DNA from 2 places in the Streptomyces sp. NPDC040718 genome. Region 1 is predicted to be linked to the other one. Evidence: riboswitches for the same ligand, from Rfam matches in the RefSeq annotation. Region 1 holds a riboswitch; the other holds the start of a gene.
What was found. Region 1 has a riboswitch for S-adenosylmethionine ahead of thrC (threonine synthase). Riboswitches for the same ligand answer to the same signal wherever they lie in the genome.
Positions count from the first base shown of each region.

Region 1 (4,763 bases):
CTTCCTTGACCAGCTCGGCGCCGATCTTCTCGTACGGGTCCTCGAGCTCGATCTCCTTGGCGATGGAGACGCCGTCGTTGGTGATCGTGGGGGCGCCCCACTTCTTCTCAAGGACGACGTTGCGACCCTTGGGGCCAAGGGTGACCTTGACGGCGTCGGCGAGCTGGTTCATGCCACGCTCGAGACCGCGCCGGGCCTCCTCGTTGAACGCGATGATCTTGGCCATGTGAAGTGGTCCTCCCGGACAGGGGTGGATTGCTCCGGACCGCGCCCGCGCCCGCGACGGACGGCCTGCGGATCCGACGGTTCCGTCCCGCCGGGTCCTGCGGGCCTCACCGGCCCGGTCCTCGTTTTAGTAGCACTCTCACCGGGAGAGTGCTAACGCCAATGATTAGCACTCGACCCCCACGAGTGCAAGCGGCTTCGGGCAACACGCGGGCGGCGCGGCGGTGACGCGGGGCGACACGCATGAGGGGCCCACATCCCTGTCCGGGATGTGGGCCCCTCATGCGTCTGTGCGTGCGTCGGTGGCCGATCGCGTTCGCTCCGACTCAGCCGGCCGCGAGCTTGACCATGTCCGCCTGCGGACCCTTCTGGCCCTGCGAGATCTCGAACTCGACCCGCTGACCCTCTTCAAGGGTGCGGTATCCGTCCATCTGGATGGCGCTGTAGTGGACGAACACATCCGCACCACCGTCGACCGCGATGAAGCCGTAGCCCTTCTCCGCGTTGAACCACTTGACGGTGCCCTGAGCCATGCCTAACTCCCCTATTACTGGCCCTTGCGCGGGACCGCACTTCGCGGTCCCGGGTCAGAACTTGCGCCGGAACGCCTCGACCGCGGCTGAATGTATCCGCACCGGTGCTGTCAGCAACAGGTCAATCCGACGAGAAATCTGGACACACGGAAACCTGGAAATAGGGTGAAAACTTGGCATATTCCAGGGCAACTCGGGCCAGACAAGCCGCACCAAAGGCCCAAAAGGCGCGCTCATGTTGACTCAATGTCAACCATCCGTGGGCCCGCTCATATGCGGCGGGCAAGAACAGCGGAGGGGACTGCCCCAACTCTACCGCGCCCAATCAAGCAGAATTGCCCCCTCCGCTTTTAGCGGAGGGGGCAATTCTGATTTGAACGCGTCAGCCGGATATCCGGCCGCGGATCAGCAGCCGCCGACACTGTGCCCGTCTGGTCAGCCTCCGGCGACGGCGGGGATGATCGAGACGCCGGCGCCGTCCGGCGTCGCCGCCTCCAGGCCGCCCTCGAAGCGCACGTCGTCGTCGTTGACGTAGACGTTCACGAAGCGGCGCAGCTTGCCCTGGTCGTCCAGGACGCGCGCGGCGATGCCCGGGTGGTTCTTCTCCAGGGACTCGATGACCTCGGCGAGGGTCGCGCCCTCGGCCGGGACCTCGGCGGCGCCGCCGGTGTAGGTGCGCAGGATGGTGGGGATGCGGACGTTGACGCTCATGGCGCTACCGCCTTTCCGGATGTGTCAGGGGGAAGGGTCAGGCCAGGCCGGCGGCGCGGAACGCGTCCAGGCTCGGGCGGATGGTGGCGGTCTGGCCGCTGTCCGCGGCCACCGCCTCCAGGGTCTTGAGGCCGTCACCGGTGTTCAGGACCACCGTCGTCAGCGCCGGGTCGAGCCGGCCGTTCTCGATGAGCTTCTTCGTCACGCCGACGGTCACGCCGCCCGCTGTCTCGGCGAAGATGCCCTCGGTGCGCGCCAGGATCTTGATGGCCTCGACGACCTGCTCGTCGTTGACGTCCTCGACGTAGCCGCCGGTGCGCCGCGCGATGTCCAGGACGTACGGGCCGTCCGCCGGGTTGCCGATGGCCAGGGACTTGGCGATGGTGTTCGGCTTCTGCGGGCGGACCACGTCGTGGCCGGCCTTGAAGGCCGTGGACACCGGGGAGCAGCCCTCGGCCTGGGCGCCGAAGATCTTGTACGGCTTGTCCTCGACGAGGCCGAGCTTGATCAGCTCCTGGAGGCCCTTGTCGATCTTCGTCAGCTGGGAGCCGGACGCGATCGGGATGACGATCTGGTCGGGCAGCTGCCAGCCGAGCTGCTCGCAGATCTCGTACGCCAGGGTCTTCGAGCCCTCGCCGTAGTAGGGGCGCAGGTTGACGTTGACGAAGCCCCAGCCCTCGCCCAGCGGGTCGCCGATGAGCTCGGAGCAGAAGCGGTTGACGTCGTCGTAGTTGCCCTCGATGCCGACGAGGTCACCGCCGTAGACACCGGCCATGACGACCTTGCCCTGCTCCAGGTCGTGCGGGATGAACACGCAGGAGCGGAAGCCGGCCCGGGCGGCCGCGGCGCCGACGGCGCCGGCCAGGTTGCCGGTGGAGGAGCACGACAGGGTGGTGAAGCCGAAGGCGCGGGCGGCCTCGACGGCGATGGCCACGACGCGGTCCTTGAAGGAGTGCGTCGGGTTGCCGGAGTCGTCCTTGACGTAGAGCTTGCCGGTGACGCCCAGCTCCTTGGCCAGGTTCTCGGCGTCCACGAGCTTGGTGAAGCCGGGGTTCAGGCTCGGCTTGGAGGCCACGTCCACCGGGACGGGCAGCAGCGGCGCGTAGCGCCAGATGTTGTTCGGGCCGGCCTCGATCGCGGCGCGCAGGGCCTCGGGGTCGCCGAGCGGGAGCTCGTAGGCGACTTCCAGGGGCCCGAAGCACTCGACGCAGGCGAAGATGGGGCCGAGCTCGAAACGGGTACCGCACTCGCGACAGGAAAGTCCGGTGGCGGGTCCGAGGTCGACAGAGGTGGCGACGGTCTGTGCAGCCATGATGGCGAGGCCCTTTCTCCTCATCTTCCCCATGGCGCACTTCGCCATGAGACGGAATTGGCACCTTCCCTAGTCGGGGCCTCGCGCTGGCGAGAACCGACTGGAGGGTTGCCGGGGCTTCAACGGGCCGTGTCCCTCTGCCCCTCTGGATGAGCGGTATGGCACCGGACACACGCGCTCTGTGGCGCGCCGGTGCGTTTGTGCGCGGGACCCCCGGCATGCGGTGGTCTCTCGCGTTGTTCAAGACTGTAACCGAAGGGACGGGTGGTTGAGACAGCCGTCCGAACCGCGAGATGGATCACAATTCGGCCCAAAACCGCCGAGTGGCGCAGAGTGCCGTAGAGACCGCGGAACCCGCGGAAAGATGCCCAGGGAGTGCTGAGAGTGCTGGATGAGGTGGAGCGCTGGCTGGCAGACCGCTCCTGGTCCGCCGCCGACCGACCGCTCGACCAGCTGCTCGCCCGGAAACGGGCGGCCGGGACGACGGTGAGCGTGGTGCTGCCCGCGCTGGACGAGGAGGCCACCGTCGGGGAGATCGTCGAGATCGTCCGGCGCGATCTGATCGAGGCCCCGCCCGTCCCCCTGGTGGACGAGCTCGTCGTCGTCGACTCCGGCTCCACCGACCGTACGGCGGAGGTCGCGGCGAAGGCCGGCGCCCGCGTGGTGCACCGGGACTCGATCCTGCCCCGGATCCCGGCCCTGCCCGGCAAGGGCGAGGTGCTGTGGCGCTCCCTGCTGGCCACCACCGGGGACGTCGTCTGCTTCGTGGACGCCGACCTGCGGGACTTCGACTCCGCCTTCGTCTCCGGGATCGTCGGGCCGCTGCTCACCGACCCGCAGGTGCAGTTCGTCAAGGCGATGTACGACCGCCCGCTCGGGGACGCTCCCGGCCAGGGCGGCCGCGTCACCGAACTGGTGGCCCGCCCGCTCCTCAACCTCCACTGGCCCCAGCTGGCCGGCTTCGTCCAGCCGCTGGGCGGCGAGTACGCCGTACGCCGCTCCCTGCTGGAGCGCCTGCCCTTCCCCGTCGGGTACGGGGTGGAGCTGGGCCTGCTCGTGGACGCGCTGCACACGGTCGGGCTGGACGCGCTGGCCCAGGTGGACGTCGGGGTCCGGCTGCACCGGCACCAGGACGGGCAGGCGCTGGGCCGGATGGCCGCCGCGATCTACCGCACCGCGCAGCTGCGGCTCTCGCGCGGGCACCTCGTCCGGCCGGAGCTGACGCAGTTCGAGCGGGGACCGGACGGGTTCGTACCGCGCACGTACGCCGTGGACACGGAGGAACGGCCGCCGATGGCGGAGATCAAGGAGTACGCGGGACGGCGCGTGGCGTGACCCGGGAACGCCGGGGTTTGACCAGTACGTGACGAACCGGACATTTCCCGGACGTTTGAGCGAGGGGGCCCCGGGCTAGGTTCGCGGCATGGCTTCTCAGGTACTCGTCGCCGCCAACCGCGGCCCGCTCTCGTACGCCCTCGCCGCCGACGGCACCCTCAGCGCCCGGCGCGGCGGCGGCGGCCTCGTCTCCGGCCTGTCCGCGGCGCTCGCAGCACAGCCGGAGGCCCTGTGGGTCTGCGCGGCCCTCTCCGAAGCCGACCGGGAGGCGGTCCGCCGCGGCGTTTCCGAGCCGGGCGTCCGGATGCTGGACATCGACCCCTCGGTGTACGACGACGCGTACAACGGCATCGCGAACTCCGTGCTCTGGTTCACCCACCACCACCTGTACGACGTCCCGCGCCAGCCGGTCTTCGACGCGGAGTTCCGACGGCGCTGGGACTCGTACACCGCCTACAACCGGGCCTTCGCCGAAGCCCTGGCCGAGGAGGCCGCCGAGGGCGCGTCCGTCCTGGTCCAGGACTACCACCTCGCCCTGGTCCCCGGGGCCCTCCGCGCACTGCGCCCCGACCTGCGGATCGCGCACTTCACGCACACGCCGTGGGCGTCGTGGGAGTTCCTGGGCATGCTCCCGGACGACATCAGGA
Region 1 is NZ_JBVIXO010000012.1:110,555-115,317, forward strand. Features, by position in the region: gene groL (chaperonin GroEL) at 1-226, opposite strand, end outside; gene ACZ597_RS26720 (cold-shock protein) at 552-758, opposite strand; gene ACZ597_RS26725 (MoaD/ThiS family protein) at 1,194-1,469, opposite strand; gene thrC (threonine synthase) at 1,507-2,781, opposite strand; SAM riboswitch class I at 2,799-2,937, opposite strand; gene ACZ597_RS26735 (glucosyl-3-phosphoglycerate synthase) at 3,166-4,116, shown strand; gene ACZ597_RS26740 (alpha,alpha-trehalose-phosphate synthase (UDP-forming)) at 4,205-4,763, shown strand, end outside.

Region 2 (4,763 bases), on a different contig from region 1:
CATCGAACCGCGTGAGGTTGCCGCACAGGGTGCAGCGCCACCGGGTGGTGTCGGTCGGCAGGGGAACCGTCATCAGGCCGCTCTCTCCTTCGTAGCTCATTCAATTAAAGCCCTACGCCGCGGTCGGCGGACCGCAGCACGTAACCCTACGGCCTGGCACCACCCTCAGGTGGGTCCGCCTGCGTCATGCTCTGTCTCATGATCGTAAAGTGGCGGACCCTGTGCGATGCCGCCCGGGGCCCCGTGGTCACGTACGCGCTGATCGCCGCCTGCTGCGCGGTGTTCTTCATGGGCCCCGCCTCCGGCCTGAACCCGGCCTACGGGACGGGCGACCTGCTGGTCGAGACGGGGACGGCGTACTTCCGGCACTGGGGCGTCGTACCCGACGAGCTGTTCTCGGGTGCCGGGCGCCCGCTGCTGACCCCTCTGACGGCGCTCTTCGTCCACGGCAGCTGGCTGCACCTGCTCGGGAACATGCTGTTCCTCTACGTCTTCGGCGCGATGACGGAGGAGCGGATGGGCCGCACGCCGTTCCTCGTGTTCTACGTCTGTACGGGGTACCTCGCGCTGACGGCCTACGCGGCGGCCAACGCGTCCTCGGACCAGACCCTGGTGGGGGCTTCGGGGGCGATCTCGGCGGCGTTGGGGGCCTTCCTGTGCCTCTTCCCGCGGGCCCGGGTGACGAGCCTGTTCCCGTTCCTGCTCTTCCTGCCGCTGCGGTTCCCGGCGTGGATCGTGCTGCTGTTCTGGTTCGGCCTCCAATGGCTGGCGGCGCACCGCGCGGGAAGCGGTCCCGGAGTGGCCTATCTGGCCCACGTGGTGGGCTTCTCGCTGGGCTTCTTCTACGCGTGGGCCCGCTATCGCCGTACGACTAGAGTGAGGAGACCAGTGACTGCCGGCGAGGGAGACAGCCAACCGTGATCACCGCGATCGTGCTCATCAAGACCAGCGTGGACCGGATCCCCGAGATCGCCGAGTCCATCGCGCAGCTGGACAGCGTCAGCGAGGTCTACTCCGTCACCGGTACGTACGACCTGATCGCCCTGGTCCGCGTGGCCCGCCACGAGAACCTCGCGGACATCATCCCGGGGCGCATCAGCAAGATCCCGGGCGTCGAGGCCACCGACACCCACGTCGCGTTCCGCACGTACTCCCAGCACGACCTCGAAGCCGCATTCGCCATCGGCCTGGACGCCTAGCCCCCTCCCGGGCCGGTACCCGGTCACCGCTGCGCGGGGCCGCTCCCCGCGCAGCGGCCGCCACCGCGCCACCGCACTACACAGCCGGGACGCAGCGGCCCTCTTCCGTGCGGTACTGCCACTTCGCGCCGTCCTCGACCAGTTCCCGAACTGCCCTCACGAAGCGCTCGACGTGCTCGTCCGGGGTGCCGGCCCCGAAGCTGACCCGGATCGCGTTCAGCGACCGCTCCCCCGGCGCCGCCTCCGGCGCCCCGCACGCGCCCTGGGCCTGCGGCTCGCTGCCCAGCAGGGTCCGTACCAGCGGGTGGGCGCAGAAGAGGCCGTCCCGCACCCCGATCCCGTACTCGGCGGACAGCGCGGCCGCGAAGTGCGAGCTGTTCCAGCCGTCGACCACGAACGAGATGACGCCGACGCGCGGGGCGTCGTCCCCGAACAGGGACAGCACCCGCACGGCCGGGACCTCCGCCAGGCCCTCGCGGACCTTGGCGATGAGGTGCTCCTCCCGGGCGACGAGGTTCTCGAAGCCGGCCTCCCGCAGCGCGCGGCAGGCGGAGGCGATGGAGTAGACGCCGATGACGTTCGGCGAGCCGGCCTCGTGCCGCGCGGCGGTGGTGTGCCACTCGACGTCGACGCCGCCGTCCTCGCGGCGGGCCACCTTGCGGGAGGCGCCGCCCCCGGCGAGGTACGGCTCGGCCTCCTGGAGCCAGTCGGCGCGGCCTGCCAGCACGCCCGAGCCGAAGGGGGCGTACAGCTTGTGGCCCGAGAACGCGACCCAGTCCACGTCCAGCTCCCGCACGGAGACGGGGTGGTGGGGGGCCAGCTGGGCGGCGTCCAGCACGATCCGCGCACCGTGGGCGTGCGCGGCGGCGGCGAGCTCCTTCACCGGCCACAGCTCACCGGTGACGTTGGAGGCGCCGGTGACGCAGACCAGGGCCGGGCCGTGGCCCTCTTCAATGGATGCAGTGCGGTCGGCGAGGGCCCGCTCCAGCGTGGCGACGGCCTCGCCGGGTGTGCGGGGGGCGTTGAGGTAGGTGACCCGGGCGTCGCCCCAGGGCAGCAGGGAGGCGTGGTGCTCGGTCTCGAAGACGAAGACCCGGCAGCCGGCGGGCAGCGCGGCGGCGAGCAGGTTGAGGGAGTCGGTGGTGGACCGGGTGAAGACCACCTGGTCGGAGGGGCGGCAGTCGAGGAACTCGGCGACCGTGGCCCGGCTCTGCTCGAACAGGTCGGTGGACAGCTGCGAGAGGTACCCGGCGCCGCGGTGGACGCTGCCGTAGTAGGGGGCGTACGCGGCGACGTCGTCCCAGACCCGCTGGAGCGCGGGGGCGCTGGCCGCGTAGTCGAGGGCGGCGTAGGTGACCTCGCCGCCGGTGACGAGGGGGACGGTGACGTCCCGGCCGAGCACCGGCAGCGGCCCGTCACAGGCGGGGCCCCCGGCGTCGGCGGTGCAGGCGGCGGTGGCGGCGTTCAGGGATGCGGACATGGCGGTATCTCCCGGCAGGCAGGGCTGAATGGCTTCGGTGTGCCCGTACGCGGGTACGGCTGCGCGGCGGCGGCCGTCAGGGGTACGGGAAAGTCCTCGGACTGATCGGGGGTACGCGGAAGGGACCCTGATCCGAGGGTTGAAGAAGGGGCGGAGTCGCCCTATCGCATTCGCTTGCTCACGGAAAACGCTCCTCGAGAGACCAGGACCCCTGGTGTCGAGGGATCCGCGCTTGCCGTAGACCTCGCTGCCTACGACCTGGTCATCACCCGGGGCACCCCGCCACGGAAGGAGGGTTGCCGGACAGCAAGCCGGGGCCTAAACGCTGTCACTCGTGACCTTGGAAAGCATCCTGCCACAAGATCCCGCACGCGCAAGGCCCCGGTCCACATCGTGGACCGGGGCCGTGGCCGGAGGGGCCGCGCGGGCTCAGGCGTTGCTGGCCGCCACCCAGCGCTCCAGCACCGCACGGGCGGCCCCGGAGTCGATGGCCCCGGCCGCGCGGGCCATGGCGGCCGCGAGCTGCTCCTCCAGCGTGCCCGTGCCGGGGTCCAGCGCCACCAGGGCACTCGCCGAGTTCAGCAGCACGGCGTCGCGCACCGGGCCCGTCTCCCCCGCCAGCAGGCGGCGGGCGACGTCCGCGTTGTACGACGGGTCGCCGCCCCGCAGGGCCGAGATGTCGACCGTCTCGATGCCGACGTCGCGCGGGTCGAAGGCGTGCTCCGTGACCTCGCCGTCCCGGACCCACCACACCCGGGAGGTCCCGGTGGTGGTCAGCTCGTCCAGGCCGTCGTCGCCGCGGAAGACCAGGGCGGAGGTGTTCCGTTCGGCGAGCACCCCGGCCATGATCGGGGCCAGCCGCGCGTCCGCCACGCCGACCGCCTGCGCCTTGACGCGGGCGGGGTTGGTGAGCGGGCCGAGGCCGTTGAAGGCGGTGCGCACCCCGAGGTCGCGGCGGGCCGAGGCGGCGTACCGCAGGGCCGGGTGGAAGACGACCGCGGCACAGAAGGTGATGCCGGCCTCCTCGGCGACCTGTGCCACCCGCTCAGGGGTGAGGGCCAGGTTGACGCCGAGCTTCTCCAGGACGTCGGAGGAGCCGCTGGCGGAGGACGCCGCCCGGTTGCCGTGCTTGACGATCTTGGCGCCCGCACCGGCGGCCACGATGGCCGACATGGTCGAGATGTTGACCGTCTTGGCGCCGTCGCCGCCCGTGCCGACGATGTCCACGGTCCGCCCGGGCACCTCGATCAGGTTGGCGTGGGCGTACATCGTCCGGACCAGCCCCGTGTACTCGGCCACGGTCTCGCCCTTGGCCCGCAGGGCCACCGCGAAGCCCGCGATCTGCGCGTCCGTGGCCTCGCCGCGCATGATCCGCTCCATCGCCCAGGCGGTGTCGTCGCTGCCGAGGTCCTGCCGGTTGACCAGCGCTTCGAGGATGCCCGGCCAGCCGCGGGCCGCCACGCTGTCGCCGCCTGCCGGGGTCGCAACGTTCATGGTCAGCTCCTGCTGCTCGTCGGGGTTCGTACGTCCGATGGGAAGGATCTCAGCCTATCCAGCCCCGGAGACGGCAAAGAGCCCCGTCCAGCGACTGGACGGGGCTCTCGCCGTGGCGACACCAGGATCGGCCGGAACCGGTCCCTCAAGCGGTCGTGCCGGAGATCAGTGGTGGCCGTGTCCGGCCTGGATCTCCTTGTACTCCTCCACCGTGGGCTTCGGAATCTGGTTGTTCTCCGCGTAGAAGCCCTTGCTGAGCTTCGCACGCAGCTTCTCGCCGCGCGTCACCTTGCGCTCGACACCGTTCTCGTCGACCGTCGGGCCGATCTCGACCGGCTTGTACTGCTCGTGCGCGGTGAGCGTGTGCAGCTTGCCCTGCGACAGCGGCTCGTGGACCTCGACGAACTCACCGTGCGGCAGGCGCTTGATGATGCCGGTCTCGCGACCGTGCAGCACCTTGTCGTGGTCCCGGCGCTGGAGGCCGAGGCAGATCCGCTTGGTGACGATGAACGCCAGGACCGGGACGGCGAAGAAGCCGATCCGGACGAACCACGTGATCGAGTTGATCGACAGGTGGAAGTACTGGGCGA
Region 2 is NZ_JBVIXO010000004.1:382,619-387,381, forward strand. Features, by position in the region: gene ACZ597_RS13310 (hypothetical protein) at 1-73, opposite strand, end outside; gene ACZ597_RS13315 (rhomboid family intramembrane serine protease) at 187-921, shown strand; gene ACZ597_RS13320 (Lrp/AsnC family transcriptional regulator) at 918-1,199, shown strand; gene ACZ597_RS13325 (aminotransferase class V-fold PLP-dependent enzyme) at 1,276-2,679, opposite strand; SAM riboswitch class IV at 2,903-3,019, opposite strand; gene trpD (anthranilate phosphoribosyltransferase) at 3,109-4,173, opposite strand; gene qcrB (cytochrome bc1 complex cytochrome b subunit) at 4,339-4,763, opposite strand, start outside.
Region 2: linked by a shared signal. The riboswitch ahead of ACZ597_RS13325 (aminotransferase class V-fold PLP-dependent enzyme) and the one ahead of thrC (threonine synthase) in region 1 are both predicted to bind S-adenosylmethionine.